2 regions of the Effusibacillus pohliae DSM 22757 genome follow, and region 2 is predicted to be linked to the other one. Evidence: predicted binding sites of a transcription regulator. Region 2 holds the regulator's gene; the other holds the start of a gene.
The links. The regulator Rex, encoded in region 2, represses fermentation and respiration genes when NADH is low (regulators of the CRP and FNR family bind a similar motif). The targets are predictions, from matches to a motif close to TTGTGAAATATTTCACAA.
Positions count from the first base shown of each region.

Region 1 (15,461 bases), on a different contig from region 2:
CGTTGTGAGACCGTTTATCTGTCGGATGTTTTGAATCGATTGCCCGTAACGCCCCGAAATGGAATAGAGTGTTTCTCCACTATGCACTTCATGAATCACGAAAGATGCTTTGGAATTCGCGGTATTGGCCCGAACGGGAGCGAAATGGCCGAATAGAATCAAGTACAGGATAAAAGAAATGAATAAGGCGGTCCATTTGTTTTTCATCTTTTCACCTCGCATCAGCTGGGGATTCGTTATATAACGTATCCAAATCGTGTTGTTTAAAGCTGGAGAAATATGGAGAAAGGTTGAAAGACATGATGAATGAAGAACGGAAAAAAACAGTGGATTCCAAATATGTGCAGCAACATCTTGCGAATGAACGAACTTTTCTCGCCTGGATCCGAACCAGTATCACCATTGTGGGACTTGGATTTTTGGCGGCTGGAGTGGTTTTCCGTTCCACACCCTTCACTCATTTGGCGAATACGATTGCGGCATTTGTCGGCATAGGATCGGTGGTGCTCGGCGGACTTGTATTTGGATTTGCGACCCGAAATTTTTTTGTCAATCGTAAAAAGATAAATGAGGAAACGTTTCAATCGCCTCGCGCAATCATGTTTGTGATCTTTGCGTGTTTGGTGCTTCTTGATTCTTTTTTGTTGGTGATTATTGCAATCCTGCTGCTCTTTTGAGAACCAGGAAAAGCTTGACAAAGCAGATGTGAAACACTACCATAATACCTATAGGGGTATTTTGCCCAATCTCAGAAGAAGGGTAGAGAATATAATGCTGCAAGTCACTCCTGAAGCGGTTGCGAAATTGAAAGAAATACTCAATTTTCCCAAAGGACAGATGATCCGATTGTATATCGCGGGCGTTGGCTGAGGCGGACCGACTTACGGCATGGCTCTGGAGGAGTCAACAAACGAACACGATCAAAAAGTGGAAGTAGACGGAATTCAATTCGTTTATAATTCAGGATTAGCTTCCTATATGGAAGGGCTAAAAATTAATTATAAAGATTCTTGGTTCGGAAAAGGGTTCCAAATTTATAGAGATTCAATTTGTTGAAGTGCCATTGGTTAGGATTTATGCTAGTGGAGATGGGCTTTTTTCGCAGGTTGGATCCACTGCATCGGCCCGATCCTCGCTTCCGTGCCGGTATACGAGATACAAACCTGTTGCTGGGAGGCCACCATGAAAAATTGGCAAATAGGTGTTGGTGCATTGGTCATTGTGGGATTGGCCATATGCGCGATTTTCGGGAACGCGGGTTCAAATACGACAGCACCCAACAGTTCAGCGGGAACCGCCGCAACTGGTCAACCGAGTACGGAACAAAAGGCGGAACTTCCGCTTCCCGGCTACCAGGCCCCCGATTTTACATTGACTGATATGAACGGAAAGACTGTAAAATTGAGCGATTTTCGGGGAAAACCGATATTGGTCAACTTCTGGGCTTCCTGGTGTCCGCCATGTCGCGCCGAAATGCCGGACCTTGTAAAAAAATCGGAACAGTACGGAGACAAGGTGATTTTCCTTGGCGTGAACATGACCACGAGCGAACAGGATCCGGAAGGACCGAAAAAGTTTCTGAAGGAATTTCACGTCAAATATCAAAATTTGCTCGATGACAAAGCAAAGGTGGCAGAACTTTATCAAGCTGTCGGGATTCCGACAACGGTAACCATTGACCCGAAAGGAATCGTTGTGGATCGCTTTCAAGGCATGATGAATGAATCCACCATGGAGCGCGCGATTCAAAAATTATTAAAAAAATAGGTGTTGAACATGCTGGATACGGCACTCCAACTCGGAATCTTGACGATTCCAATCCATTTGCTTGCCCTTGTGGCAAGTTTTTTCTTAGCGACGCCAATCTTGCGTCGCGATGTGGACCGCGTTGGAAGTAACGGCAAGCTGGTTGTGGATTTAGTATGGACCGGTTTGTTGATCGGATGGTTCGTGCAGCGATTTGGCCAGATTTTGTTTGACCCGGTTCTGTTGTTTCAAGATTCGTTTCGGGCAATTATGGCTGTTCCTGCACCGTACATGGCGTTGGTGGGGTGGATTGCCGGGGGCCTGTTTGTGGGATGGAAGATGTGGCGGGCGAAGCTGGTTTCCGAAACAAATTTTCTGCAATTGCTAAACGCATTTGTACCAGGAATTTTGATCGGCCTTGGCGTGTCTCAACTCCTGATGGTGGATCTCGGAAAACCGACCTTGCTTCCTTGGGGGGTTATGGCCGGAAACCATGCGTATCATCCGTTGCATTTTTACCGGGGACTGGCGCTTGTCCTGCTGGGGATGGGGATTCGCAGGAGATCGGTTCCGACAGTACAGCGTTTGGGCTGGTCTCTTTTTGGTGTGGGTGTGATTGGGATATTGGTCTCGTTTCTTGACTTTCCCAACCGGCAGTGGATGGGGATGTCGACGGTGCAAGCGGGATCTCTTGTGCTGGCGGTTTTTGGGCTGCTGTTGCTGTGGAGAAAACGGTTATGACACAAATCTTTTTTTTTTGGATCGTGCAACAACAGACCCCGGACGCCTGCCAAGCATGTGGCTGATTGTCGCAGAACCATGCGTGGCATGCAGCAGCCGGGGCAGATTTTTACCATGATGTGAATGTCCGTTGGCTCACTATTCTTTGCTCACAGGGCGCAGGTCCGCATTCCTTTCAGGACCAGGAAGACCAGCGCAATAACGCTCAGCAGGAAGATCGAATCGGGGATCACTCGCTGCCAGAGGAGCAGGTGAACAATTTTGCTAGTAGAATGTAAACTGGCGCGCCGCCCAGAATCCATCTGTGTAGGCTTTTTGCAATTGCAGAAAACCTACCGGTTGCAAGGTGATCAGGATCATACCGGCGAGACCGATGTTGAGCGCCCAGGACAGGAGATCAACCAGTATTCCCTGGCCCTTCGGTTCACGGCCAGACAAGCGGCGCCACGTAAATCCCCATCGCCAGCCAGGAGGTTGCAATCCAAAAAATTGCCAGTTGCAGATGGTAGCCTTTCGCCACATGAAACGGAAGCAGCTTCGACACATCGAATCCGTAAAATCCGTTCCTTTCGACATAGTAGTGGGCGGGCCAGCTTGCGGATCTTCGTTCCGAGGAAACGAAGGAGCGTGACAATGGTCAACCGGTAATGTGATTTTTCTCACAAGGTGATGCAAGCGTGCGAGCTTCTGCCATCGCCCGATTTTACGGGATATGCGGGAGAAGCGACACAACCAGCACAAACCAGACGGTGTTGGCGATCTCGATGAGTCCCACCGCCAGAGGCCGCATGACCGAATCAAAGCGGGTGAGCCAGGCCCGTCCGGCGGCGAACGCATAAGCGGCCGCCCACATGCCGACCGGCAGCGCTGCCGGGTACAGCCCGTTAGCCAAAAGCGGCAGCAGCACAAGCATTGTGTGATAGAGGTTGCAGGCGATTTTGATTTTGCGGTTCCCCCGTTCGCGGATCAAGCTCTTAACGTACAGGGCACTGCCAAAGAACAGCAGCACACAGGAAAGCCAAAGCGCAAACGCGGTGAAATCGAACACCTGCCGCCCGACAAAGTAGGAAGCCATCGCTCCCAACGACAACCCGCAGATCGCCGCCAGATCATTCAGCAGTTGCCGTTCTCTTTTGCGTTTTGCAAAGCGGATGTTGACCGCCAGCAGCAGACAGGCAGGCGCGGCCAATGCCAGGAGGGCCGGAAATCGCCACAGCAACGGGAGGGAGAAGCATCCGGCAGCAACTACGTACCCCGCCGCCCAGCGCTTCATGTGCCCGTTACGCCGGGGATTTTTGATCCACATCAGCAGCGGGTAGGTCGCCAAATAGGCGGCCAACATGGCAAGCAGCAACCACACATGGGACGCCTGCCACCCTCCGTGGCTAGCACCCACCAGCCAGGGCGCGAGCAGCATTCCCCAAGCCCCATGTTCACGAGGCAGCACGATTTTCATCCGAATCACCTTTACTTTGGGGTATAATCAGCCGCTTTTATCATACAACGGATGTTGAGAGACAGGCATGACAACGATCACAAGCCCGGCGTGATTTTCGTCACTGCGTGTACAGCCGATTCATCGTATGGTGGAGACAACAAAGAGGAGGGGATTCGCCATGCTGGTCACAGAACCGTTGGTGATCGACATCAACCGGCACATCGAATGGGAGGAGCGCAAGCCTTCTTTCAAACAGTTGCTGGACACCCCGGACTTGAAACTGGTGATGATCCGCATGCGGCGGGAACATGCCGTCGCCTGGCACCGGTCGAGCGTGGCCATCACCGTTTTTGTCCACCAGGGGGAGATCGATTTTGGCGTTCGCGATTCCGGAGAAGAACAGGTGTATCGCCTGTCGCAAGGAATGAGCATCACGTTGCCGGCCGGTCTCGATCACCAGCTTGCGGCTTTGCAGGATTCGGTCGTTCTCGTATACAAGACGCCCAATCCGGAAAAGCCGTGCCAATTTACTAACAGGACACAGGAGGTATCGGCCATGATACAGCAAAACGGCGGCTGCATGGGACATGTCGGCGGTGCAAAAACACAGGCATCGTATTGCGCAGCCATTCAGCAACTGTTCAATGAGCACCCCCCGCTGCGGCAACAGATGGAACAACTGGTGCAGAAAGCCCAGCAACTTGCGGAAAGCGCGGATGAACAAGCGGCTGCCGCAATTCAGCAACTGGTTGGGTGGGAAGGTCATTTCAGGCGGGAACTGGAGATTCACTCGGAAAAGGAGGAACAGGGGTTGTTTCCGCTCCTCGGCCGCCATATCGGAACGGAAACGGGGCCGATTGCGGTGATGGAATATGAACACAGCGAGGCGAAGCGGATGTTGGCCGAATTTGAACGCCAGGCGGGACAACCGGAAGGGCCATGGACGCCTGAGCGGTTGCAAGCGGTTACGGCTCCGCTGGTTCGGGGATGCCAAATTTTGTTTGAGCACTTCCTGAAGGAGGAAAACGTTCTGTTCCCGATGGCGGAAACAATTCTCAGCCAGCAGGAGAAGGAAGAGCTGCTGCGAATTGTCGAAGCGAAGCGTTGAGGAGAAACTCAAGAGGAACCAATTCCGGTTTGCCAACTGGAGAGGCTGAGGGGCGCGCCTCAGCCTTTTTCACGCCCGATTGCGAAACGCTGTATCTTGCCGCAACAGTCGATTGCGGCAGTAGCATCAATAACCGGTTAACTGATCAAATTTCCGAATTGAAGCGAAAATTGAGATTGTTTGCGTCTGATATTACCCCTTTGTGCCCGACGATCCAGCAGTTTAGACAGATGGGGATTTTTTCCCGGCAAAATCAGGGAGTTCCCCGACAGACGGTCAACGTATGAACCGGTACACTGGAAGCGAAGGGAACAGAAGACGGAAGGGGAGTGAGGCGTATGTTTCAACGCGTGCTGCTGGCGGTCGACGGTTCCGATGATTCGCAAAAAGCGGTGGATTGGGCGATTGGCGCTTACCGGCAGATGCCGGATACCCGGTTTACCGTGTTGCACGTATGTCTGCCGTATGTCATCCCGGCTGGCGAAGGCGGCGTATTTTACACCTACGAACAAGCGGAAACCAACGACCCCAAGGAAACGGTCGCATACCAGACATGGAGCCGGTTCCCTGACCGCGAGCGGGTCAACTATCTGACGGTGACCGGGAATCCGGCGAACGAAATTTGCGAAGTGGCGAAAGACGGAGCTTTTGACCTGATTGTGCTGGGAAGCAGCGGGCATGGCGCGGTTGCCTCGGTGCTGCTGGGCAGTGTGAGCGCCAAAGTGCTGCATCGTGCACCTTGTTCTGTGCTGGTTGTACGCTAAAGCTACGACCGCATTTTTCCGGAAAAAACCCTCACGCGGGCGGTGTGAGGGTTTTCTGATCATTCTACAACATGCTTCCTTTTTGCTGAAACCGGATGTGTGGCGTGATCATAGTCTCGCAGCGAGGTGAAAGAACCGGTGCTGCGGTTTCTTGCCTACCTGGAAAGCAAAAGCGTGGTGCATGTCTGGAGCGTTCCGCTTGCTTATTTTCGTCGAAGTTACATCGTCTATCGAAGCCGGGATATGAAAATTCGGTAGGCGGGACCACCTGCAGGAGTCCCACCGGGAAAAACGGTTCAGGGGAGGGGCCGCGATTGGCCGACTGGGATTTTGAAAGCGGGTTCTTTCCCAGATCGGGGGAGTTGTGGCTGAAACTCAGGGAATTCCCCGATAACAGGTCGGATGGGATTTCGTTATACTGGGGGGGTACAGACCAGGCAATTTTGATGGATTTGGGGGCATGCGGCCATGGAAAGCCTACAGGGGGGCCTTCAGGCGAGCCTCGACGAGCTTCGGCGCTTGACAAATACCGAGTTTGCTGCGCTTGCGTGGATGGATCCGAAAGAACCATTGATACGTTGGAAACATGCTTCCGGAAGCCGGAATGGACGATACAAGCGGATTGCGTTGCCGCCCGGAAAAGGGGAGGCCGGGCAAGTGATGAGGTCAGGCCGCCCCCTGGTCATCACCTCTTTTTCTCCGCGAAGCGTCGACGATCCGTGGCAGTATCCGATTTTGCTGGCGGAAAATCTGAAAGCGATCGTCTGCGTTCCGGTCATCGCCAAGGAGCACATCCGGGGCGTGTTGCTCGTCGGCTGCAGGCATCCCCGCGACTTTCCGCCGGAGGTGGTCGAATTGGTCGGCCATATGGCGGAACAACTCGGCACCTTGCTGCGATGGAGGGGGGACGGAGATGCGGCCATTCGATGAATCGCCGTTTCTTGTGATTTGGGAAGTTACACGGGCATGTGAACTGGCCTGTATACACTGCCGGGCGGAAGCGCAACCGAAGCCGGATCCCCGGCAGTTGAGCACCGAGGAGGGATTCCGGCTGCTCGACCATATCCGGGAGTTCGGCCATCCCACTGTGGTTTTCACTGGCGGGGATCCGCTGTTGCGGCCGGATGTATTTGACCTGATCGCGTACGGCGTCAAACAGGGCCTGAAGATCTCGATGACACCTAGTGCCACCCGAAACGTGACGCGGGAAGCGATTCGAAAAGCGAAGGAAGCGGGCCTGTCCCGCTGGGCGTTTTCCCTCGACGGGTCGAACGCTGCGATTCACGACGCTTTCCGCGGTGTGGAGGGATCGTTTGACTCGACCCTTGCGGCGATCAACTGGTTGCATGAACTGGGACTGCCTCTACAAATCAACACCACCGTCAGCCGCTACAACCTGCATGATTTGGGGCGCCTGGCGCTGCTTGTCACTCGTTTGAACGCCGTGTTGTGGAGCGTTTTTTTCCTCGTTCCGACCGGCCGGGGGAAACCGGAGGACATGATTACGCCCGAACAGCATGAAAAGGTGTTTGATTGGCTGTATGACCTGTCAAAAACCGCTCCGTATGACATCAAGACAACGGCCGCCCCGCATTACCGCCGCGTCGTCTTGCAGCGGCGAACGGCGGAAGGGGAACCGGTGCCCGATCAAAAATGGCTCGGGATTTCACACGGGAAAGAAGGGGCTGACGGAATCGGGCGTCCGCGATACGGAGTGAACGACGGCAACGGACTGGTCTTCATCTCCCATCTGGGCGACGTGTATCCGAGCGGCTTCCTGCCCGTGAAGGCCGGTAATGTACGTTCGCAGTCACTACCGAAGATCTATCGGGAGTCGCCCATTTTTCAACAGTTGCGGAATCCCGACCTCTACCGGGGGAAATGCGGTGTGTGTCCGTTCCGATATGTGTGCGGCGGATCCAGGGCGCGCGCTTTTGCGGTGACGGGGGACTATCTCGCCAGCGAACCTTGCTGCACATATCGTCCGCCAAATTTTTACAAAAAGTTCAATCATTTGGTGAGGCAACCTCCGGTATAATGAAGAAAACGAGCAGAGGGGAAGTTGCCGATGGCTTGGGGTACCGAGGGGAAAACAGCCGATGCCACAACTTCATTCTTGCAGTCGATTTTTGAAAACGTGACGGACGCGATTTTCATCATCGACCACAAGGGCTATGTGAGTGGGGCGAATCCGGCCGCGTCCAAAATGACCGGCTGGAGTCTGGAGGAACTCACGGGCAAGGTTCATTTTTGCGAGATTTGCAGGGGTATGGCGACTTGCACGGCAGAGGCTACCTGCGTCGATTGTTTCGGGAAGCAATTGAACTTGCCGGCGTTCGAGATGAAAATCCGCACGAAAGACGGTCGGGAGTATCCGGTCGTCGCCAGTTCGACCCGGCTGGGCGACCGGGAGGGGAATGCGCTGATCGTGATTTTGCGTGACATGTCGGAACAGCAACGGATGGAACGGGAACGGTTTCAGCGAATGATGACCAATTATGTGATTCAGGCGCAGGAGGAGGAGCGCAAACGGGTGTCGCGCGATCTGCATGACGGAGTAGGGCAGGCGCTGTACAGCATTCTGGTGGGGCTGAAAGTGGTCAACCAGTTGGATCTGGCGGAACCGGTGAAAGAGCATCTGCTGGAAGTGCAGCTAGCCACCGCACGGGCGTTGGAAGAAGTCAGGAATATGGCGGTGGAGTTGCGGCCGGCGGCGTTGGACGACCTTGGGCTGGTGCCCGCCATCCGATCGTACGTGAAGCGGTATGAACAGACGTTTGGGATCAACACCCGCCTGTCGGTAGTTGGCCCCAGACGGCGCTACGCTTCTTCCGTGGAGACAGCGCTGTACCGAATCTGCCAGGAGGCAATGACCAATGCGGCCAAATACGCCGACGCCGACCGGATCGACATTCGGCTCGAGGACACCGGCGACCGGATTGAACTGGAGGTGGCGGATGACGGGTGCGGATTTGATCCAAATGAAATCCGCGTGCAGGGAACCGGTCTCGGTCTGTACGGAATGCGCGAACGGGCCCATCTGCTTGGCGGCTCGTTGCAGATCCGATCCGCCCCCGGTGAGGGAACCGCGATCCATGTGGTTATACCATTGACGGAAGAGGGGGAACCGTTGCATGTCGATCCAGGTTCTTATCGCGGATGATCACGCGATTGTGAGATCCGGCCTGTCGATGCTGATCAATGCCCAGAGTGACATGGAAGTTGTCGGTACGGCGGCGGACGGCAAAGAAGCGGTGGACAAGGCGTTGCAGTTGCAACCGCACGTGGTATTGATGGATTTGAGCATGCCACCGGGAGAGAACGGGCTGATCGCCACGGAGCGGCTGAAACAGGCGGCGCCGGGGATCGAGATCCTCGTCCTGACCATGCATGATGATGAGGAATATCTGTTCCGCGTGCTGCAGGCCGGCGCCTCCGGGTACATTTTAAAAAGTGCTCCTGATGTCGATCTGATCAACGCGATCCGGACCGTCCACCGGGGAGAGGCCTATCTGTACCCGTCGGCCGCCAAGGCGCTGATCCAGGAATTTTTGCAGCGGGTGCAAAAAGGGGACGATGTGGACGGCTTTCACGTGCTGACCGACCGGGAGCGGGAGATTCTGGCGCTGATCGCCAAGGGATACTCGAACAAGGAGATTGCGGAACAGTTGGTGGTGTCCGTCAAGACGGTGGAAACCCACAAAATGAAGATCATGGAAAAGCTGCATCTGAAAACCCGCCCGGAACTGGTGCGGTATGCGGTGAAAAAAGGTCTGCTGGATTTTGAATAGTCTCTTGGGTGACGCTGTCACACAACGTTTGCAAATTGTGTGAGATTTGTCACGGTTCAACCGTTGAAAAGGGTCTACCATGATTCCTGTAGGGATCAGTGTGAAGAACAGAGCAAGGAGGAAGCATCATGAAAAAAATGGTAAAGATCATAGGCATAGCAGCTGTCTCGTTTGGGTTGGTGGCCGGTTGCGGGAGCGGCAACACTTCCGGTCCGTCGTCCGATTCGTCAGTTCCCAAGAATTCCCAACCCTCATCCAACAGTTCGACTGCCGGTAACGCGAAAGAGGTCAAACTGCAGGCTTCCAATTGGAAGATCGACGTCAGCCAGCCGGAGATCAAAGCGGGGGACAAGGTAAAACTCAGCTTCTCAGTGAAAGAGGGAGCCCACGCATTCGCGATTCAGAATACCAACGTAAAGGTCGACACGATGACGGCCGGAGAAAAAGTGGTGGAATGGACGCCCGACAAGCCGGGTGAATATCAAGTCTATTGCACCCAGATTTGCGGGCCGACCGATAAGCACGAATCGATGAAAGCCACAATCGTGGTGAAATAGCAGGAGGAGGGGTGAGCACCGGAATCGTGCACACCCTTTCGATTTTTGATCAGGACGACGCAGGCTTGGGCCCCAGCAAATTACTCGGAGTAAGCTGTGAAGTGCAGCGTTACTTTGCACCCAGGGGGCACAAGTCTCGCCGAGGCGATAAAGCGCCGGGTCTCGCTTTGCTGGGTGAAGTCCGGGATTGCACACGGAGCAATCAGGGAATTCCCTGATCCCATTTTTGCATCCCGCACGATATACTGACGGCGTATACGAACGACCGGGAGGAGGAGCGTGTTGGAGAAACAGCAATCCGTCTACAGATTCAGCCTCACCAAAAAAATCGTCTTCGGCATTGTCGTGCTGGCGCTGGTGACCTATCTGACATCCGGATTTTTTATCTTTGTGCTGAAGGATTGGATCGCTCCCGATATGCCCGAGGAACTGTTCGTTGCAGGCACCCTGCTGTTGGGGATTGTCTGGTCGGGCATCCTGGGGTATTGGGCCGCCAAGGTGATCACCAAGCCGCTGGTTTCATTGGAAACGGTGGCCCGACAGGCAGCGACGGGCGATTTGCGATGGCAGGTCGAGGTGTCCAGATCGGATGACGAACTGCGGGCGTTGGGCGTCGCTTTTAACCAGATGCTGCAAAACCTGCGGGCGATGGTTCACAACATCGACGGCAATTTCCAAAAAACGCAGGAAAGCGTAAAAGAAATAACCGCCGCATCGGAAACGGCCGCCCACAATGTCGAGAGGATCGCCATCACCATGCAGAAAATCGCCAGCGGCGCCGAGCGACAATCGGAACTGGCGGTGGAAACCACCGCTGCCATTTCGCAGGCACGGGAGGTGACGGAACAGGTTGACGAACATGTGGTGCAATCCAACCGATTATGCGGCCAACTGGTAGAAACATTGCAGTCCGGATCCGCCGTGGTTCGCGCACAGGTGGAAGGGCTGCGCAACATCGCCCAGACAAACCGGGAGACGATGGAGGTGGCGGACAGTCTCGCCCAAAACGCGGGCGAAATCGGGAATATTATCGAAGTGGTTGGCAAAATTGCCGAACAGACCAATCTGCTGGCTCTCAACGCTTCGATTGAGGCGGCAAGGGCCGGCGAGCATGGCCGAGGATTCGCCGTGGTGGCCGACGAAGTGCGCAAGCTGGCGGAACAAAGCCGGGCCTCCGTAGAGGAGATCTCCCGGTTGATTCAGAGCATGCAAGCCCAGGTGGGGCACGTCGTCGAACGAATGTCTCGACAGACTCGGATGGTGGTGGAAGAATCGGAGAAAAGCGAGGAGACGCTGCAGGCGATTGAACAAATGCGGCTGTCGGTGCAACGGGTGGTGGATTCGGTTGCGTCGATTGGCGAATTGACGAAAGTTCAGATGGACGCGGTCGAAAAGACACTTGCCATCGCCGAGCATGTTGCGGACATTTCCGGAGACACCTGCAGCGGCGCACAGGATGTGTTTGCATCCGTACAGGAACAGACCGCGTTCCTGCAGCAAACGGCGGCCACGGCGAATATGCTGCGGGAATCAGCCGGGCAGTTGGAGAGATTGATCGCGTCGTTTCGCATCTGATCGAGGGCCGCTGTGACACCGGGTTGGCGAAGATCAGGGAGTTTGCCAATTCGGATCAGGGAACTCCCCGATGGTTCGCAGCCGCTTGTGAAACTATACTCAAACCTAGAAGAGGCAGCCCTTGCACCCAAAGGGCACAAGTCGCGTCACGGCAGTCAAGCTGCCGGATCGCGCTATGCACCCAAAGGGCACAAGTCGCGTCACGGCAGTCAAGCTGCCGGATCGCGCTATGGAAAGGAGGAGCCTGTATGTCGTATCCATCGCCAGAATTCAATGAGCAGTCTGTCCACGCGACAAGCCGGAAGCAACCGGAGGAAACCGCCTTGAACGGCACGTTGGTAGCGGTGCTGGTGCTGGGTGGGCTGATTGTGCTCAGCTGGCTGGGGGTATTTTCCCTGTATCTCAGCCGCAACTGACCGATCTGGAGAGGCAGAAAGGGTGAAAACCGATGCACATCCATCGTTATGAAAAAATTTGGCTGCTGGTCGGCGGCGTAATTGTGGTTTCGTTTATTGTGGCCCTGTTTGTCAATGCGTTTGCGATGGGCATGCACCCGCCCAGCCACATGCAAACCATCGATCCAAAACAGGTGGACGCGACACCGCCGTTTGACAAACCGGGGGTGCACAAGGTGGGGGACAACGAGTATGAGGCTGTGATGACCGCTTTCGTGTTCGGATTTAACCCGCCGCAAATCGAAGTGCCTGCCGGTTCCAAGGTAACTTTTATCAGCACGAGCAAGGATGTGGTGCACGGTTTTGAAATTCCGGGCACCAACGTGAACATGATGGTGGAACCGGGCCATGTGAATAAAGTGACGCAGACGTTCAACAAGCCGGGCGAGTATCTGATTTTGTGCAACGAGTATTGCGGAGCCGGCCACCATATGATGATGGGCAAAGTGATTGTCAAATAGAGGAAAGGAGTGTGCAGCCGTGACACCGATGACTAGAGTGGACGAGCGATCGTCGAGACTGAGCCTCGCCTACGTTTTGGTCGCCTTTGCCGCGTTTGGGCTGGCTGCCATTTTTGGAGCGCTGCAGGGAATGGACCGCGGCGGTGTGATCACGATGCCTTCGTGGCTCACCTATTACCAGATTTTGACCGCCCACGGCGTGCTGATGGCACTTGTCTTTACCACATTTTTCATTGTCGGTTTTCTGTTTTCGGGGATTGCCAGGACGAATGGCGGATCGCTGACCCCCGCCGCCCGCCGGCTGGGATGGACCGGGTTTTGGATGATGCTGGCCGGGACGTTGATGGGGGTTGTCACCATCCTGACCAACCAGGCCAGCGTGCTGTACACGTTTTATGCGCCGATGAAAGCCTCTCCCTGGTTCTATGTAGGCGCCGCTCTGCTGGTGGTTGGCAGTTGGGTGGCAGGTTGGGGGATGTTCGCTTGCTACCGGGCTTGGCGCCGGGCTCATCCGGGCCAACATTCTCCGCTGTTTATGTTCGCGGCAGTGGCGACGATGATCCTCTGGCAGATCTGTTCGGTCGGCGTTGCGGCCGAGGTCGTGCTGCAACTGATCCCTTGGGCGTTCGGATGGGTCGATACGGTGAATGTGGTGCTCAGCCGCACGCTGTTCTGGCTGTTTGGGCATCCACTGGTCTATTTTTGGCTGCTGCCCGCCTACATCACCTGGTATGTGGTGATGCCGAAGATCATCGGCGGCAAGGTGTTCAGTGACGCGATCACGCGCATGGTGTTTGTGATTTTTGTGGTGCTGTCGTCGCCGATCGGGTTTCACCATCAGCTGATGGAACCGGGAATCGATGAAAAATGGAAATTTCTGCATGTGGCGTTGACCCTGTCGATCGCGATTCCTTCCATGATCACGGCGTTCACGATGTTTGCCACATTTGAGACGGCCGGACGGGCCAAAGGGGCGAAGGGGCTGTTCGGCTGGTTCCGCCATCTGCCGTTTCGCGACGCCCGCTTCTTTTCGATGTTTCTGGCGATGGTCTGGTTCGTTCCAGCGGGGATCGGAGGCATCATCAACGCCAGCAACCAGCTGAATGCGGTGGTGCATAACACCATTTGGGTGACCGGCCATTTTCATTTGACGGTCGGCACGACGGTGGCGCTCACGTTTTTTTCCGTCAGTTACTGGCTGATTCCGCATCTGACCGGCCGCAAATTGACGCCGGTGCTGAACGATCTGGGGAAATTGCAGGGCTTTTTGTGGTCGATCGGCATGCTGTTTATGTCGGGCTCGATGCACACGCTCGGGTTGTTGGGAGGACCGCGGCGGACGGCGGGAACGACCTACATGAACGATCCGACCGCTCTCAGTTGGCTGCCGTGGCACAAATTGACCGCGATCGGGGGCGGTATCCTGCTGGTGGCCGCCATGCTGCAAATTGCCATCGTCTTCTATCTGACCTTCAAGGCGCCGAAGGGGGAGGAGGAATACCCGATCGGCGAAGTGGCGGAGGAAGCGGAGGCGACGCCGGCGATTCTCGAACGCTGGCGGGTTTGGGTGCCGGTGGCGGTGGTCCTGATTCTCGTCGCCTATGGTTACCCGATTTTCGAGATGATCCAAAATCCGCCGCCGGGAGCACCCGGTATCAAAACCTGGTAAACGGCCGAAATGTGAGCGGCATGCTTCTTCGCATGCCGCTTTTGTGACATTGGTCCGCCCCGCTAGTTCATCAGCGATTGGATGGGGGCCGGAATGCGGCCGCCGCGCCGGGCAAATTCCGCCGATGAGAACCGATTGATCTCCATTACCGGCGCGCGGCCCAGCAATCCGCCGAATTCCGCCATTTGCCCTGCCACGGCCCCCGGAACGGGGATGACACGGACGGCCGTCGTTTTTTTGTTCATCATGCCAATCGCCATCTCATCGGCGATCAGCCCGGCCAGCGTTTCGGCGGTTGTCTCGCCGGGCACCGCGATCATATCGAGCCCGACCGAGCAGACGCAGGTCATCGCTTCCAATTTGGCCAGGCTGAGTGCGCCCGCTTCGACGGCAGCGATCATCCCGTTGTCCTCCGAGACCGGGATAAAAGCGCCCGACAGCCCGCCGGGATACGAAGTGGCCATCGCGCCGCCTTTTTTTACCGCATCGTTGAGCAGAGCCAAGGCGGCGGTGGTGCCGTGCGCACCGCACCGTTCCAGGCCCATCGCCTCCAGAATCTGCGCTACGCTGTCCCCCATCGCGTTGGTCGGCGCGAGCGACAGATCGACGATGCCAAACGGCACGCCAAGCGCCGCGGCCGTTTTGCGCCCCACCAGTTCGCCGACCCGCGTGATCTTGAATGCCGTCCGTTTGATCGTCTCTGCGATCATACCAAAATCGGCTCTTTTTTCCAGCCGCTCTAACGCCGACAGCACGACCCCCGGCCCGCTCACGCCGACGTTGATCACCGCATCCGGTTCGCCAAAGCCGTGGAAGGCCCCGGCCATGAACGGATTGTCGTCCACCGGGTTGCAGAACACGACCAGTTTGGCCGCTCCGATCCCGCTCCGGTCTGCCGTCCGTTCGGCGACATGCTTGATCGTGCACCCCATCCGGTACACTGCGTCCATGTTAATGCCGGCTTTGGTCGATGCCACCGCCACCGAGGCGCACACCCGGTTTGTCTGCGATAAAGCATCCGGCAGGGAATCGATCAACGCCTGCGCCGAGGGTGTCATGCCCTTGTGGACCAGAGCCGAATAGCCCCCGAGAAAATCGATTCCCAGTTCTTCCGCCACCTCGTCCAACTCGACGGCAATTTCCACATACCCGTCCT
Region 1 covers NZ_AQXL01000117.1:31,290-46,750, reverse strand. Annotated here, with positions in the region: gene C230_RS0108490 (LysM peptidoglycan-binding domain-containing protein) at 1-207, opposite strand, end outside; gene C230_RS0108485 (YidH family protein) at 303-677, shown strand; gene C230_RS19860 (TlpA family protein disulfide reductase) at 1,183-1,767, shown strand; gene C230_RS0108470 (prolipoprotein diacylglyceryl transferase) at 1,912-2,487, shown strand; partial or broken gene C230_RS21950 (nitric-oxide reductase large subunit) at 2,839-3,073, opposite strand; gene C230_RS0108455 (YwiC-like family protein) at 3,191-3,943, opposite strand; gene C230_RS23355 (hemerythrin domain-containing protein) at 4,104-5,033, shown strand; gene C230_RS21325 (universal stress protein) at 5,372-5,797, shown strand; gene C230_RS22475 (respiratory nitrate reductase subunit gamma) at 5,936-6,055, shown strand; gene C230_RS19850 (GAF domain-containing protein) at 6,266-6,727, shown strand; gene C230_RS0108430 (TIGR04053 family radical SAM/SPASM domain-containing protein) at 6,711-7,835, shown strand; gene C230_RS0108425 (PAS domain-containing sensor histidine kinase) at 7,866-8,960, shown strand; gene C230_RS0108420 (response regulator) at 8,932-9,588, shown strand; gene C230_RS21320 (cupredoxin domain-containing protein) at 9,717-10,145, shown strand; gene C230_RS0108410 (methyl-accepting chemotaxis protein) at 10,428-11,720, shown strand; gene C230_RS23715 (cytochrome c oxidase subunit 2A) at 11,969-12,136, shown strand; gene C230_RS0108400 (cytochrome c oxidase subunit II) at 12,169-12,636, shown strand; gene C230_RS0108395 (b(o/a)3-type cytochrome-c oxidase subunit 1) at 12,665-14,305, shown strand; gene C230_RS0108390 (PFL family protein) at 14,368-15,461, opposite strand, start outside.
Region 1: C230_RS23715 (cytochrome c oxidase subunit 2A) is a predicted target of Rex. The motif match lies at 11,806-11,823, and genes of this name have one in related genera.

Region 2 (15,461 bases):
CGGTTTTAACACGTAAGTCGCGAGTTCCTTTCCGGTATAAAAATCCAGATAGGTGTATTGCTTTTGCCCTTGTTTGTTGGTTCCGTAAATTTCCCAGAGAAACTTGCCGGACGTCTTGTCGGCAAACGGCTGTTTGCTGTTTCGATCCATGATGCCCGGAGTGACGCTGTCAATTAGCGTATAGCCGAACGTTTGCCGGGCGGTCTCCTCCGCTTTTGCGGCAGTCAGTCCCTTGTCCTGGTATTCGGAGCCGAGCACCTTGTCTTTCGTGGCAAACACGATCACCTGCCGGCCCAGCTTGTCCTTGCCGAAAAAGGCGTAACATTTCGGTCCTCCCGTATACAATTTGACAAAATCGATCTGATACAGGACTGAGTGGTCAAGCGCCGTCTGCGCCGCATCGTTCAGATCCGGCATTTGGGCGTACGTCAGTTCTTTCAATCCAAACAGGGCGCCGCCGAACAGCACCAGCGCCACAAGCAAACCGATCCACAGTACCTTCTTCATCGGTTTCCCCTCTACCCCCGGACTTTAATGATGGTTTCGATGCTCCGTCACTTCATACACCGACAGCCAGAGCGAGCCATCCGCTTCCTTCGACAGACCGAACGCCAGATTGTAAGGCTTCAGTGTCCGGTTGAGGAAGTCGACGATTTTGTAAAAATAGCCCGCTTCCACCTCGACGGTCGCCAGCAATTCCTGCTCATGAACCTCCATCGGCACTCACCTCTATTGTAGCACGTTATCCGCCCTGTATACCCCTGTCATGGTAAAAAGCTTGCAACATACACAAAATCGCGCGAGAAATACTATGAGTACTTCCCAAAAGGGGTGATCGAGAGTGGAGATTCAACCCCCGTTGCCGCTACCCGCACAACAGCTCAAGCGGCTTGCCGCCGAAAAAGCGAACGAGCTGCAGCTGAACGATCTGCTGCGAATCGAGAATTGGGCGAGTCTTCATCTGGCCAGCTACCGTCAGCACAACCTATTGCGAACCAGAAATCCGTATTGTTATTTATAATTTCCTGTCAATGTCCCCCGCTATGCAAACAAAATGTAAACAAACAGAAGGAACAATTGCCCAATTGGCGGCAATTGTTCCTTGCCCGTTCACGCAAACAGCCGCTTGCAGACCCGTTCCACCTCGCGGTAAATCCGCTCTTCGTCGAGCGTCAGGACGCGCCCGTTTTCGACGACCACTTGACCGTCGATGATCACATCCGTGACGTCGCCGGATTGACCCGCATACACCAGATGGGAGATCACGTTATGGCGCGGATAGTAATACGGACGATCAAAATCGACCAGGATCAGATCGGCCAACGCGCCAGGTTGAATGGTCCCGAGCGTGTCTTCCAGGAACACCGCTTTCGCCCCGCCGTTGGTCGCCATTTGCAACGCTTTATAAGCCGGCACGGCAACCGGGTCGAGGCCCGCCCCTTTGTGGATCATCGCTGCTTGCCGCATCTCTTCAAACATGTCAAGATTGTTATTGGATGCCGCACCGTCCGTTCCAAGTCCGACCGTAATGCCTTTAGCAAGCATTTTGACGACCGGGGCGATGCCGGAGCCCAGCTTCAGGTTGGAATCGGGATTGTGCGCCACGTGCACGCCGCGCCGCGCCATAATCTCGATATCTTCATCCGTTACGTGCACGCAATGGGCGGCCAGGGTTGGCCGTTCGAACAAACCCAATTTTTCCATCAGTTGGATCGGAGTGCATCCGTGCTCCGCCATGCAGCGTTCCACTTCACCCGCGGTTTCGGACAGGTGGATCTGCAGCGGTTGATCCAGTTCCTCCGACAGCGAGATCACTTTCTTCAAATAGTCGGGAGGGCACGTGTAAGGTGCGTGCGGTCCGAGCAGCGTAGTGATTCGTCCGTTCGCGGCGCCGTGCCATTTTTTCACGAATTCGCGGCTTTCCTGCAGCAGGATTTCATCTTTCGGCGGAAACCCGACCATGCCGCGCGACAGAACGGCCCGGATGCCCGAATCTGCCGCCGCCCGAGCGACCTCGTCCATAAAATAATACATGTCCGTGAAACAGGTAGTGCCGCTCTTCAACATTTCCAAAATCGCCAGCTGCGCACCCCAATACACATCATCCGCCGTCATCCTGTCTTCGATCGGCCAGCATTTCGTTTCCAGCCATTCCATCAGCGGCAGATCGTCCGCATAGCCGCGCAGCAGCACCATCGCCGCATGGCCGTGCGTATTGACAAGCCCCGGCAGCAGCACTTTGCCGGCCGCGTCGATTTCCCGGCCAACCGGTTGGCCCGGCTGAAAATCGCCTTGCCCCACCGCGCGAATCCGGTTTCCTTCAATCACCACATACCCGCGCTCGATCCACGATTCTTCCGTCATCGTCAGGATCGTCGCGTTTTTGATTGCGATCGTGTTAGCCATCGTAACCTCCTATTTCTGACCGTAGTGGTCTTTGTAAGTATCACGCAGGTACGCCACGTCTTCGTGTGACAAGAGGACGGGTGAGCCGATCATTTTGGCAATCGCAAAAATCTGGGCGCCCTTTTCCACGATCGTGCAGACGCGAAGCGCCTCCATGATGTCATGGCCGACGCCGACGACGCCATGGTTGGCCAGCAAGACCGCCCCTTTTTTGTTCAGCGCCTTGACCGCATTGGCGCCCAGTTCCGGGGTTCCCGGCAGCGCATAACGGGCGACGGATACGGAGCCGCCCACCACTTGCGCCAAATCTTCGACAATCGGCGGAATCTCCTTGTGTGCGGCGGAACAGGCGGACGCGTAGACGCTGTGCGTGTGCATCACCCCATTGACGTCCGGCCGGGCTTTCAGGATCGCCAGGTGCATCGGCAGTTCGGAGGTGGGTTTCAGTTTGCCCTCCGCTACCCTGCCGGTTTCCAACTCGATCACCACCAGATCCTCCGCTTGCAGCGAGCGATAGTCGACTCCGCTGGGAGTGACAACAATCAGTCCGGTGCCGGGCACGCGGGCCGACAGGTTGCCCCAGACGGAAGCGACCAAACCCCGTTCGTACATCTCTTTCGCCGCTTGCAAGACCTGTTCCCGAATCTCTCCAATCCTGTTGTCCATGCTGAATTACCCTTTCTGGTTGAGAATTTCCATTCTTTCCCGGCTGGGCGATTCCACGACGCCTTTTTCCGTAATGATGGCGGTAATCAGTTCATGCGGCGTTACGTCAAAAGCGGGATGCAGCACTGGTACTCTCTCCGGCACCATCCGTTTGCCGCCGATAACCGCCACTTCGTCGGGTGAACGCTGTTCGATTTCGATCTGATCGCCGCTTTCCAGTGAAAAATCAAGCGTCGACGTGGGCGCCGCCACATAGAACGGAATCCCGTGGTGGTGAGCCAGAACCGCCAGCGAGTAGGTGCCGATTTTATTCGCGGTATCCCCGTTTGCCGTAATCCGGTCGGCTCCCACGATCACCAGATCGACCCGTTTCTCTTTCATCAGGTGGCCGGCCATCGAATCGGTGATCACCGTCACCGGGATGCCGTCCTGCTGCAGCTCGAAGGCGGTCAGCCTTGCTCCCTGCAAATAGGGACGCGTTTCGTCTGCCAACACGGAGATGTTTTTGCCCGCTTCGTGAGCAGCGCGAATCACGCCGAGCGCGGTGCCATAGCCGGCGGTTGCCAGCGAACCGGTGTTGCAGTGCGTCAGGATGCGGGCGTTATCCGGAATGAAACGCAGCCCGTTGCGGCCGATCGCCCGGTTCATTTCGACATCTTCCTGCGCGATCGACTGCGCTTCCCGCGTGATCAGCTCGACCAGCGGTTTGACTTCCAGTTCGGCGTTTTGCTCGATCAGATTTTGCATGCGGCGGATCGCCCAGAACAGATTGACCGCCGTCGGCCGGGTACGTGCCAAGCGATCGCACACCGTCTGCAGATATGCGAGAAAATCAGGCTTGCTCAACTCCGCTCCCTGCTGTGCACCGAGAGCAATCCCGAACGCGGCGGCCGCACCAATCGCCGGCGCTCCGCGGACTTGCATCTTTTCGATCGCCAACGCTACGTCTTCCACCGTTTTGCATTCCACCCATTCGATTTTTTCCGGCAGTTGCAATTGGTCCAACAGTTGCAAGGTTGTCCCGTTCCATTTGATCGGTTCCAATTTGTATCACCATTCCCCGGCAGGTTTCGAAGAGAGCCTGGCTCGCTCAACGCATTCGCGGCCGAGAGTGAAGGCAGTGCGAACAGTAACGTTTTAGAGGGAGCCCAGCTCAGCCAACGCATGCGGACAGCTGCATGTGCGTTCGCCGGTTCCCGTCTCGATCACGCGGAAGAACAGCCGCCGCACCTGATCGATGTTCGCTTTCATCCGGTCCACCACTTCCTGGTGAGTGAGAGCCGTTTCGGAAATCCCGGTGCAGTAGTTGGTGACAATCGCGACGGCCGCGTAGCACATTTCCGCTTCTTTCGCCAACACCACTTCCGGCACCGACGTCATGCCTACCACGTCACCGCCCCATTGCGCGTACATACGAATTTCGGCAGCCGTTTCAAAGCGGGGACCTTCCGTGCAAACATAAGTGCCACCCTGGATCAGATCGATCCCCTCCGCTTTTGCAACCGCCGCCACCTGTTGCCGCAAGCGGCCGCAATACGGGTCTGTCATGTCGATATGGACGACTCCGTCTTCCCCTTCATGGAATGTGCTGCTGCGCGATTTTGTCATGTCGATAAAATCGTCGATCAGCACGAGGCTGCCGGGCGGATACTCGCGCCGCACCGAACCGACGGCCGCCGTCGCCAGCACTTGCGTTACTCCCAGTTCGCGCAACGCATAGATGTTCGCCCGATAGTTCACTTTATGCGGAGGAACAGCATGTCCCTTGCCATGACGGGCCAAAAAAGCGACCGAACGGCCCGCGTACTCCCCCAGCGTCACATACGCTTCTCCGTACGGTGTTTCGACTGTGCGGAACGCCACCGACTCCAGCATTCCCGGATCGTATACGCCCGTTCCGCCGATAATGGCAAACTCAGCCTGCATCTCCATCCACCTGCCAATTCAAGTTCACGGTATCATTTAAACAGGGGGTCTTCCGATTGTCAATACATGCAACGGGCAGCCGGACGGCTGCAAGGACAGGTTTCTTTGCACCGTCTTCCGATCGTCAGCATGACAGGGAGGCGGCGTTCACGGGTGGTTACGGATCAAATGCAAAATGTGCGTGATGTCGATTCCCTCCTGCTCCATCGGCGCGAACAGATCGCCGACTTTTTTCACCCGCTCCGGCATTGTGCGGATCGTGAAATCTTCCGGCACCGCCCCCTGCACCAGTTCCTCCCAGGTGACGGGCGCCGACACAGTCGCATCCGGAACGGGCCGGGGTGAGTAAGCGCCGACCAGGGTTTTGCCCGGTGCGTGCTGCAAATAGTCGACATATACCTTATCCCCCCGATCCTTCACCAGTCGTTCGATCGTCACCAGATCGGGGTACCGGTTCGCCATGTACCGCGCGATAAATTCGGTGATCACGCGCGTTTCCCGAAACGTGAAGCCGCTTCGCAGCGGAATGAAAATCTGCAGCCCGGTCGCGCCGGACGTCTTCGGATAACTGGGGAACCGCAAGTTGTCGAGGATTTCCTTGATGCAGAACGCCACTTTTCGCACCTTTTCAAAATCGGGTACGGTCGGATCGAGATCAATCGCGATGTTGGTCGGCGAGTCCGGATTCTGAATCTTGCTGTACCACGGATGCAATTCGATGCAAGCCTGATTGGCGAGCCAAATCAGGGTGGCGGTGTTATTCGCGAGAATATAATGGATGTCCCGTTTGCTCTCCTTCGAGTAAACGGCAAACGTCTGCACCCATTCCGGGGTGTCTTTCGGCGCGTTCTTCTGGTAGAACGAATCGGCGTGAATCCCGTGCGGAAACCGCACTACGGTGAGCGGTCGGTCCTGCAAGTGCCGGATCAGGCAGGGGGCCATGTCGATCACATATTGAATGTAGTCCGCCTTCGTAATGCCCGCTTCCGGCCACAGCAACTTGCCCAGATTGGTCACCCGCACCGGATGTTCGGCTGCCAGCTTCGTTTCCACTGTCGCCACTTCCCTGCACGCAAAATTTTAATTCGTGATGTGATGAAACCCGGTCACGGGACCGGGTGAGCGTCAAACAGTTTCACAATAAATTGTTTTAAATCGACCAGGCGTGGATGTTCGTTCAGGGGTTGGTCGGTTCCGGTCACGATCAGGGGAACCAGCGAATCATATTTGTGCAGCGAACCGTGGCACCCGCCATTCAAATGCCGCGGATACAGACGGGTCAAAAATTCATATCGCGGCCGGGCGGTAATCACGATCATCGGTACGTCCTGCGAGTACAGCGCCCCGTATAACCTGTGCAGGACGTCGGGATAATCGCGATACCGGACGATCCCCTGATCTTCGTACAAATCCAGCACAATCCATTCCCCGCTGATCGTCCACTCTGACCCATAGAGATCCACATACGGTCCGCCCGGTGCAAAAAAGACTTCCCTGCCCGAGCCTCCCTCGCGCACCATCACTCCGTTGCCCTGTTTCCAGGCGATCAGGTCGATCCGCGATTCGGATGTGAGCTGTTGCAAAATCGCCTCCTGCCTCTCCAGGTTTTGCGGATACAGGTAGGTCATCCGTTCATTGTTGCAGACCACCAGATCGTGATCCCGCAACTCTTCTCCCAATTGCAGAACGCGAAACGGTTCCAGCAATCTGTCAAGATCGATGTTAAACTCTCGTTCATTGCCGATCCGCGTCTGTCCGTGATCGCCGGTCACGATGAACACGCACTGGTCGACCGCCGCTTCCCAGGAACCGAACGCGTTCAGGATCTGCTGAATCCGCTGGTCGACGCGGATCAGGGTATTCTCCGCGTGAGCCGGGTTTGCCCTGTGCACCTGGTGATCGTTGTCCGGCAGATAAACCAGCATAAAATCAGGCTGCTGCCCGGATTCGATCAGCGCTTTCGCGGCATGCACAGCGAATGAGTCGTTGATCCCGAAACGCTGCCGCATCCCCTGCACATGCCGGGGGATTTGCGGCGAGACCGGCGTTACCACCATCGCCCCCAACGTCAGCACATCAGGGCCGGACACATTGTCGTGAAACCGAAACCGGGTGAGCAGTCTGGCGAGAAACGGAAGCCTGACGCGATGTTTCTTGGGCCCCCGGTGAATGATTGTGTTCAGCGATGCGGACGTTTTGCCGCGTGCCGCCAATTCCTCAAACACAGTCGTCACTTGCTTGCTCAAATGCCGCTCGTTCAGGTCGTACAGTACGTTCCGGGCGCAGTGGTCGATCCCCAGCTTCCAGACGCACCGCCATCCGTTCAGATAATCGATGATTTTTTTTTCCTGCGGATCGTACCAAATCAGGCCGGGCACCCGATGCGCGTCAGGATATGTCCCGGTCACCAGCGAACTGTCCACGGAAGCGGTCATCGTCGGGAAAACGGTCACGCATTCCCGCCAGTAGCGTCCCCTGTCCTTCAAAAACTGCAGGGCGGGAACCGTTTTCAGGCGAAGGCACTCTTCCAGCACGGTCGGCATCAGTGAGTCGACAAGCAAAAAAATAACTTTTTTCATGCGAATCCGAACCCTTCCTGGATTTTGACGACTGACAGTATATCCTGAAACCGGGAATCTTATGAAAAACTGGCTTTGCCGTTCAGCCGCAGCGTCGCCAAGAGCGGCAGATGATCGGATGCGCCCGCATGCTTTCCGGGAACGGTCACCGACAGCACCTGAAAATGGCGGCTGACGAATATGTAGTCCAGCTGTGACCGCGGCCGTTTCGCCGGATACGTCAGGCAAGGACCCTCGCCTGCGGCCTGGCAAACATCGGTCAGCTGCCGGCCGATTTTTTTCCATGCGGCTGACCGCGGGCGCATGTTCCAATCTCCCAACAGAATCACCGGCTGCAACTCATTCGCCAACTTGTTGACGATAAAATCGGTTTGCTTTTTGTGCAGAAAAGGGTTCAGGCTGAGATGGGTGACATAGATTTTCAGCGTTCGTTCGGGAGTTTGCACTTCGATCTCCAGCAATGCGCGCCCTTCTGTCAGGCGGAAATCGAAAGGAAACGGATGGTTCTTGTAAGCTGTGATCGGATGTCGGGATAAGAAGGCGTTGCCGTATTGCCTCAGCCGGCCGCTCCCGCGTGCCCTTACTGTGAGCGCCGCGCCAAACGCGTGATGCATGTTGAGCCGGTTTGCCAACCAGGCGGCTTGGTCCAGAAACTCGCTTCTTTTTGAAAAATGGCGGTCCACTTCATTCAGCCCGACCAGTTCCGCTTCGTGTTCCTCAACGACTGCGGCGATTCGCTCCAAGTTGAACTGCTTGTCGGTTCCCCTGCCGTGGTGAATGTTGTACGTCATCACCTTGATCTGCAAACCGCTTCCTCCCCTGCGATGGGCCGCCCCTGCACCATCCAGCCATGCCGGTTTTGCCGCTGTTTCAAGTCTGGGTCACCAGCGCCCGTTGTTTCAGCCAGTTGACGATCTGTGCAAACACCATTTCCCGCTGCTGGTCGTGCAGCAGACGATGCTTTCTCCCGGGCAACAGGATGAATTGTTTGTCTTTGATCGGCAAGGAATCGTGAAATTGTTGCACGGAAGCCGGATCGATCAACGGGTCGTCGGCGCCGCAGATACATAGTACGGAAATGCGAAAATCGGCCGCTTTGCTCAACGCCTGGTTGCCGTTCGACAGCAACTCGGTAAACCAGCGAACGGTAAATTGGCTGGTCGATAACGGATCGGCCGCGTCAGACAGTTCCCCTTTTCCGTTAAAAAAGCTGCGAAACCGGGGAATCTTGGCGATTCGTTTGCTAAAGCGATGCAATTCGACACAGAATTCCGGCGAGATGCCGGACAACAGCCGGCATACGGAATAGAGGGAGTTTGGGATCTGCAATCGAAGCCGCAAAGCGGGGGCCGACAGAATCGCCCCCTGTACACAGCTTTGGCCGCGCTCCTGCCCATAACGTACGACGATCGTACCGCCGAGGCTGTGCCCCAATAAAAATACGGGATTTTCCGGATGTTGTTGCTGCACATACTCGATAAACCGCTCGAGATCATCCAGGTATTCGGCAAAACAGGTGATATGGCCGCGCTTCCCGGTCGATTGGCCAAAGCCGCGCAGATCCAAAGCGTAGAAAGCGATATCGTGCCGGAAACAATAAGCAGCCAGTTCCAGAAACTGTCCGGAATGTTGACCGGCTCCGTGAATCATCACCAGGATGAGATGCGGTTGCATGGGAATCCACGAGCGATAGAACAGTTCCGTCTGCCGATTGGGACGAAATCGACTCCCGACCTCCCAAACCTCAGGTGTCTGCAACATGCTGCCAGGCTCCTTCATGGTGTTTTGCGCACACAGTAAGTATGGGCGATTGCAGAACCGATTATGAATCGGCAGGGGCAGCAGGCGGTTGGCATTTTTTTCAACCTGACTGTCCAAATATGCATGCTTCCGGCGGGGCGTCAACAAACGCCTGGATGGAAGGGTGGCGCAGGCAACCGCCTTCCGTCCATTCCGCAAATTGGACCTTCGCCGTCAGCCGCGGCCGAACCCAATGGGCGTCCGCGTGTCGTTCCGGCAGATTGACAAAGGGCCGTTCGCGCGTGGTCAGCCGTTGCAGCCGTTCGGTCAGTTTCCTCCAATCCTCATGCGACAATTTTCCGGTTCCCGTATGGCCGATATACCACAGTTGCCCGGCTTCGTCGTATAGCCCCAACAGCACGGCATTGACAGTGCCGCCGTTTAATGTAAATCCGCCGATCACCGCGATCAGATCACGATAGTTTTTCACCTTCAGCCACGCATCGCTTGTCTCGCCGATCGCATAGAGGGAAGCGGTTTTCTTTACCACGATCCCTTCCATCCCATGCTGCCGAATCACATCAAACAATGTTTGGCCGTCATTGTGCGAATCGACCAGCTGAACATGCCGGCCGGGAGTGATGATGCTTGCCAGCAGCTCCGTTCTCTCCCTGAAAGGCCGCCGGTCGACCCACTCGCCGTTATAATGGATCAGATCGAAAATCATATAGGTGACGGGCACCGCCTTCCGTACTTGTGCCACTTTTTCCAACCGGCGGATGCCGTCCCTGCGCATGACTTCCCGGAAAGAAGGCTTGCCGTCCGCGCCCAGTGAAATCACCTCTCCGTCCAGGATGACCGATTGTGCACTGCAGTAGCGGCGGATGTCGGTCAGTTCCGGATAGTGGAAAGTGCGTTCGTTCCGTTTTCTGTTGTAAAGGCGGACCTGCTTGCCGTCATAGTAAGCGAGGAGGCGAACTCCGTCCCACTTCACCTGGGCGATCCACTCTTTTCCGCCCGGAATTGTCTTGCTGCTTTTCGGTTCCATCGGCACGATCGGTTTCATGATCCGTCACCTCATGCGGTATCACCGCTAGTGTACCCAAAAAAGTCAACAAAAAAGGACCATCCGCAGGCCCCTCATTGCATGGTCCCCGTTGACGGACCAATGATTACTCCACATAATAGGCAAGCGATTCCAGTTCTGTCGTCACGTCGGCGTTGCGGATCGGGATGTCAGCCGGCACCCGCAGGATGACCGGCGCAAAATTGAGAATCCCCTTGATCCCCGCTTTCACCATCTGGTCGGCCACTTTCTGCGCTTCCGCCGCCGGAACGGTGATGATCCCCATCTTGATGTCCAGTTCCTTCACCACTTGCGGCAGCAACTCCACTGGCAAAACATCGAGCGAGCCCACTTTGCTGCCGATTTTTTCTTCCGCCGCGTCGAAGATCGCGACGATTTTCAGTTTCTCGTTGGTGTAACGGTTATAGTTGGACAGCGCGGTACCGAGGTTGCCGGCTCCCACCAGCGCGACGTTGAGACGCCTGTCCAATTTTAGAATTTGCTTGATTTTTTCGATCAAATATTGCACGTCATAGCCGATCCCTTTGCGGCCGAATTCGCCGAAATAAGCCAGGTCTTTGCGAATTTGAGCCGGGTTGATGTCGAGGTTTTGGCCCAGTTCATGCGACGATACGGTGGTGATGTTCAGATCCCGCAAGTGCTGCAGGTAACGTAAGTAAACCGGGAGGCGACGAATCACCGCTTCTGAAATTTTGGGAGTTTTCATCCTGACCTCCAAGCTGTCACGAAATTCAAAAATAAGCCTTATTACTTCATCTTAGGGGAAACAGAAAACGGACGTCAATATGCAATCAACAGCCACATCGTCCATTTTCGTTTCAGCGCGATTTGCGTGTCATGTCCCTCGCCATCTGGGACATGTATATGAACGGCCGGTTCACTTTATGTTTCTCGTTTCAGCCAGTTGTAGACCAGTTTCAACACTTCTCTCTCAGGCCCCCGGTAGATCCAAGGATTGGGCAACGATTGCAGAAAATGCCTGCCGTAGCGGGCGTCGACCAGCCGCCGGTCGTAGACGACGATCGCCCCGACATCTTTTTTCGAGCGGATCAGCCGGCCAAACCCTTGCTTGAAGCGGACGATCGCCTGCGGCACCGAGTATTCCATAAACGGGTTGCGTCCTTGCCGCTCTAGCGCTTCCGTTCTCGCTTCCGCGATCGGATGGTTGGGCGGCCAGAACGGCAGCCGGACGATCACCAGACACGACAGATCGTCGCCCGGAATGTCCACTCCTTCCCAAAACGAATTGGCCCCGAACAGCACCGCCCGCTCCTCCTGTTTGAACTGATGGACCAGGCGGACACGGGAAGACGAATCGACGCCGTGCGCAAACACGCGGATGTTATGTTCCGCCAGCTTCGGTTTCACTTTCAGGTACGTGTCCCGCAGCATCCTGTGCGAGGTGAACAGCACAAGCATGCGGCCGTTCGAGATGCGGGCGAGCGTCGTGATCGATTCGCAAAGCGAATCGACGAACACCTGCTCCGACACCCCTTTCACAGGCGTCACATCGGTTGGAATGCACAGCAACGCCTGATGTTTGTAATCAAACGGCGACTCGACCTGCAACGTGCGAAGCCGTCCTTCCTCTTCCGCCCTCCGCAAACCGAGCCGCTCCATGATATAGGAGAACCCCTGGTTCACCGCGATCGTAGCTGATGCCAGCACGACCGAGTCTTTTTTGTCAAACAGCTTCTCCTGCAGCAGCGGCCCGACGTGAACGGGCGCCATATACAGGCTTACAAACGGCCGCCCCGCTTTGTCCTCCGCTTCCAGCCACAGCACCGTCGATTCGGGATCGGTTTCCCGAAAAAATCGGGCCATCGTCAGCATCCGCCGGTCGATTTCCTGCACCTGGCCGCCGATGTCGGTGATCAGCCCCGCGATTTGGTGATCATCTGCAAAATCGGACGCTGTCAGCTCCAGTTTCGACATCAGATTGTGGAGGGACGCCGCTTCCGTTTGCAGATTTTCATAGGCGGAAAGGATCGCCTGCCACGCCGGCAGTTCGAGATGTTCCTTGCGCAGGCGCAGCGTCGATCTGCCCGCTTCACTTTTTTCCGACAGGTCGAGCGCAAACTGCTGCAGCAAGCTGAACGTCTCGTCCAAATGATGTCGCAGCTCCGCCAGCTTTCCGGCCATCTGGTCGAGCAGGTTGGCCATCGGGGCGAACTGCGGGTGCAGCCCGATCGTTGTCCGCAACTGCGGCAGCAAGCCTTGCCGGCTGTCGCGCACCAGCCGGTTGAACGCGCCCGCCACCTGAAAATAGTTCACATCCTCGCCCAGATGTTTGGTCGCTTCATCCTCAAGATGATGGGCCTCGTCTATGATCAACCGGTCGTATGGCGGTAGCACGCGATGTTCCGACTTGATGTCGGCAAAAATCAGCGAATGGTTGGTGATCACCACGTCCGCCTGCTCAGCCGCCGACCGGTTGCGGAAATAGTAACAGTTGCGAAACCACGGGCATTTCTTGCCGATGCAGGAGTCGCTGTCGCTCGCCACCCGGTTCCAATACTCCGCTTGCGCCCCCTGCAGGTTAAGCTCCTCCCGGTCGCCCGCTTCCGTTTCAATCAGCCAGGTCAGCATGCGGACGTAAAATGACCGCTCGTTCCAATCGCCGATCAGCCCCTGCGAATTGATGCCGGTCGCCACTTTGCGCAGGCAGGCATAGTTGTTGCGGCCTTTCAAGACGGACGCGGTGAACGGCACCGGCATAATCTCCTGCAGCAAGGGAAGATCCCGGTGTTTCAGCTGTTCCTGCAGGTTGATCGTGTGCGTCGCCACCACCACCCGCTCGCCGGTGGCGGCTGCGTGCAGGATCGCCGGCACCAGATAGGCGAGCGATTTTCCCGTGCCGGTACCCGCCTCCACGATCAGGTGGCGCCCCTCCGCCAGCGCGTCGGCCACCGCCCGCACCATTTGCAGCTGCGAGGGCCGTTCTTCGTAGCCGGGGTACTTGGCGGCCAACGGCCCGTTTTCCGATAATATGGTGGCTGCGATCTCGCTGTCAAACGCGACTGGTTCCCGCTCTTCCAGCTTGCGTTCCGGGATCCGCACCAGCCGGTGCATCAACTGCTGAATCACCGCACAATCGTCCGGCGGCTCCGTCTGCGTCAGTTGCAGCGGTTCGTTTGCCAATGACGCAAAAAAATGGCGCATCGGCCAATCGGACGCCGCCGTCAACTGTTCGATCTGCTGCAGCACCAAGAGCGGCAGCTTTCTGGCTTTCTCCAGCAGCTGTAAAAACAGTTCCGCTGTCGCCAACGCATCGGACAGGGCGCGGTGTGGACGCCCGTGCACAATGCCGCGGCTCTTGGCGAGCGACTCGAGCGAATAGCTCGGCTCCCGCGGCAACAAAATCTGGCTGAGTTCCCATGTATCCACATACGTACCGGCATAAGGCAAGTAGCCGGACTGCTCCGACGCCCGGTTGAGAAACGACAGGTCAAATGACGCGTTATGCGCAACCAAATCGGCACCGTCGGCAAACTGCAGAAACCGGTTGATCGCTTCCTCCAGAGCAGGTGCCCCCGCCAGGTCTTCGTCGGAAATGCCGGTCAGTTCCTTGCAGAAAGCGGGCAACGGTTTGTCCTGGGCGACAAACGTTGCCCATGTATCGACGATTTTGCCCTGTTCAATCCGCACGGCGCCGATTTCCACAATCGAATCCCGCTCGGCCGAAAAGCCCGTCGTCTCAAGATCGACCACCACATAAGGGACTGTCATGCACGTCACCTCAAACAGAGAATCCTGATATAATTCTCCATGCAGACGAGATTCTCCTGCAAGAAAAAGACGGAAGCATGCGGATTACACGCTCGCCTCCATCCGTTTGGCGGTTGCCTGCCGGCAGCGCTGCCAACACTGGTCAGCCGCATCTGTTTCGCCTAGACCCGTATGGGCCAGCGCTTTGTAAAACCAGCCCTCAATGCAATTGCCGTCAAGCTGCAGCGCTTGTGCAAATTGCTCGATCGCCGCCGCATAGTTGCCTTGCTCCAACGCCAGCCGACCGATTTGCATGTGACCAAGCAGCCGATCCTGCGGATCGTTCAATTGGACAACCGATTGCAATAACCGGTGGGCCTCCTCCTGTTTGTTTCGCATTTGCAATACGCGCGCCATGCCGATTTTTACGGATGCAGAATCCGGTATCTCCGCCAGCAACAGCGCGAACACTTCATCCGCTTTGTCGATGTCGCCCCCGAGCAGTGCCGCCCAGCCAAGATTCAGCTTCGCTTGCAGGTCGGACGGAGCGAGAGTCAGCTGTTTTTTGAAATAGAGCATCGCCTGCCCGAACTCGGCCTCCCGCATCGCCAACCAGCCGAGACCGCCGAACGGACGGGCCGCTGCGGGATAAAATGCGCGAGCTTTGTTATACAACGCACGGGCCAGGTCGTATTGTCCCCGCTGCAACGCAAGGTCCGCGAACTGTACCAGGATGTCGCAATTCGATGAGTTCAGCTTATATGCCTTCTCGATATGTTCATACGCTTTGTCCGGTGAGCCCAGCTTCTGCCAAAGCAGGGAGACGATCCGTTCCGCCTCCCAGTCGTCCGGATTCTGCTCCAATGCGACAAGAAACGAGGCGAGCGCGTCGTGATATTGTTTTTGGTTGTACTGGCAGACTCCCAGGTTAAAAAACACATCCCGCAGATCCTGCATCGATTCGGCCGCCTGTTTAAACTCTTCGGCCGCCCTGGCAAAATCCCCGTTCTCCGCGTACAGATGGCCGTACGTATGATGAACAGCCGCCAGCAAGAACGGGTCGTTCGCCTCCGCCGCCACCCGGTTCAAATGCTGTTTCGCCTTGTCGTACTCCCGTTTGCCCACATACCCGAACGCCAAATACAAGCGGGCGACCGTAAACTGTTGGTCCAACTCGACAACCCGTTCCAGTTCGCGAATCGCATCCGGGAACATCAACAGATCAAAATAGCCGAGCCCCTTGCGAAACGAGCGGATCATCTGCTCCTCATCCGGTTTCGGCAGCACGGGAACCGGCTGCATATCCGCCTGTTTGGTGGGCAATGGCGGCGCTTGGGGTTTCGGTGTTT
Region 2 covers NZ_AQXL01000134.1:72,924-88,384, reverse strand. Annotated here, with positions in the region: gene C230_RS0117185 (hypothetical protein) at 1-507, opposite strand, end outside; gene C230_RS0117180 (DUF4264 family protein) at 532-717, opposite strand; gene C230_RS0117175 (hypothetical protein) at 842-1,021, shown strand; gene C230_RS0117170 (amidohydrolase) at 1,111-2,406, opposite strand; gene C230_RS0117165 (class II aldolase/adducin family protein) at 2,416-3,072, opposite strand; gene mtnA (S-methyl-5-thioribose-1-phosphate isomerase) at 3,079-4,116, opposite strand; gene mtnP (S-methyl-5'-thioadenosine phosphorylase) at 4,210-4,998, opposite strand; gene ligD (non-homologous end-joining DNA ligase) at 5,146-6,051, opposite strand; gene C230_RS0117145 (alkaline phosphatase family protein) at 6,105-7,577, opposite strand; gene C230_RS0117140 (endonuclease/exonuclease/phosphatase family protein) at 7,637-8,383, opposite strand; gene C230_RS0117135 (alpha/beta hydrolase) at 8,448-9,338, opposite strand; gene C230_RS0117130 (ATP-dependent DNA ligase) at 9,439-10,383, opposite strand; gene C230_RS0117125 (redox-sensing transcriptional repressor Rex) at 10,490-11,110, opposite strand; gene dinG (ATP-dependent DNA helicase DinG) at 11,287-14,133, opposite strand; gene C230_RS0117115 (tetratricopeptide repeat protein) at 14,218-15,461, opposite strand, start outside.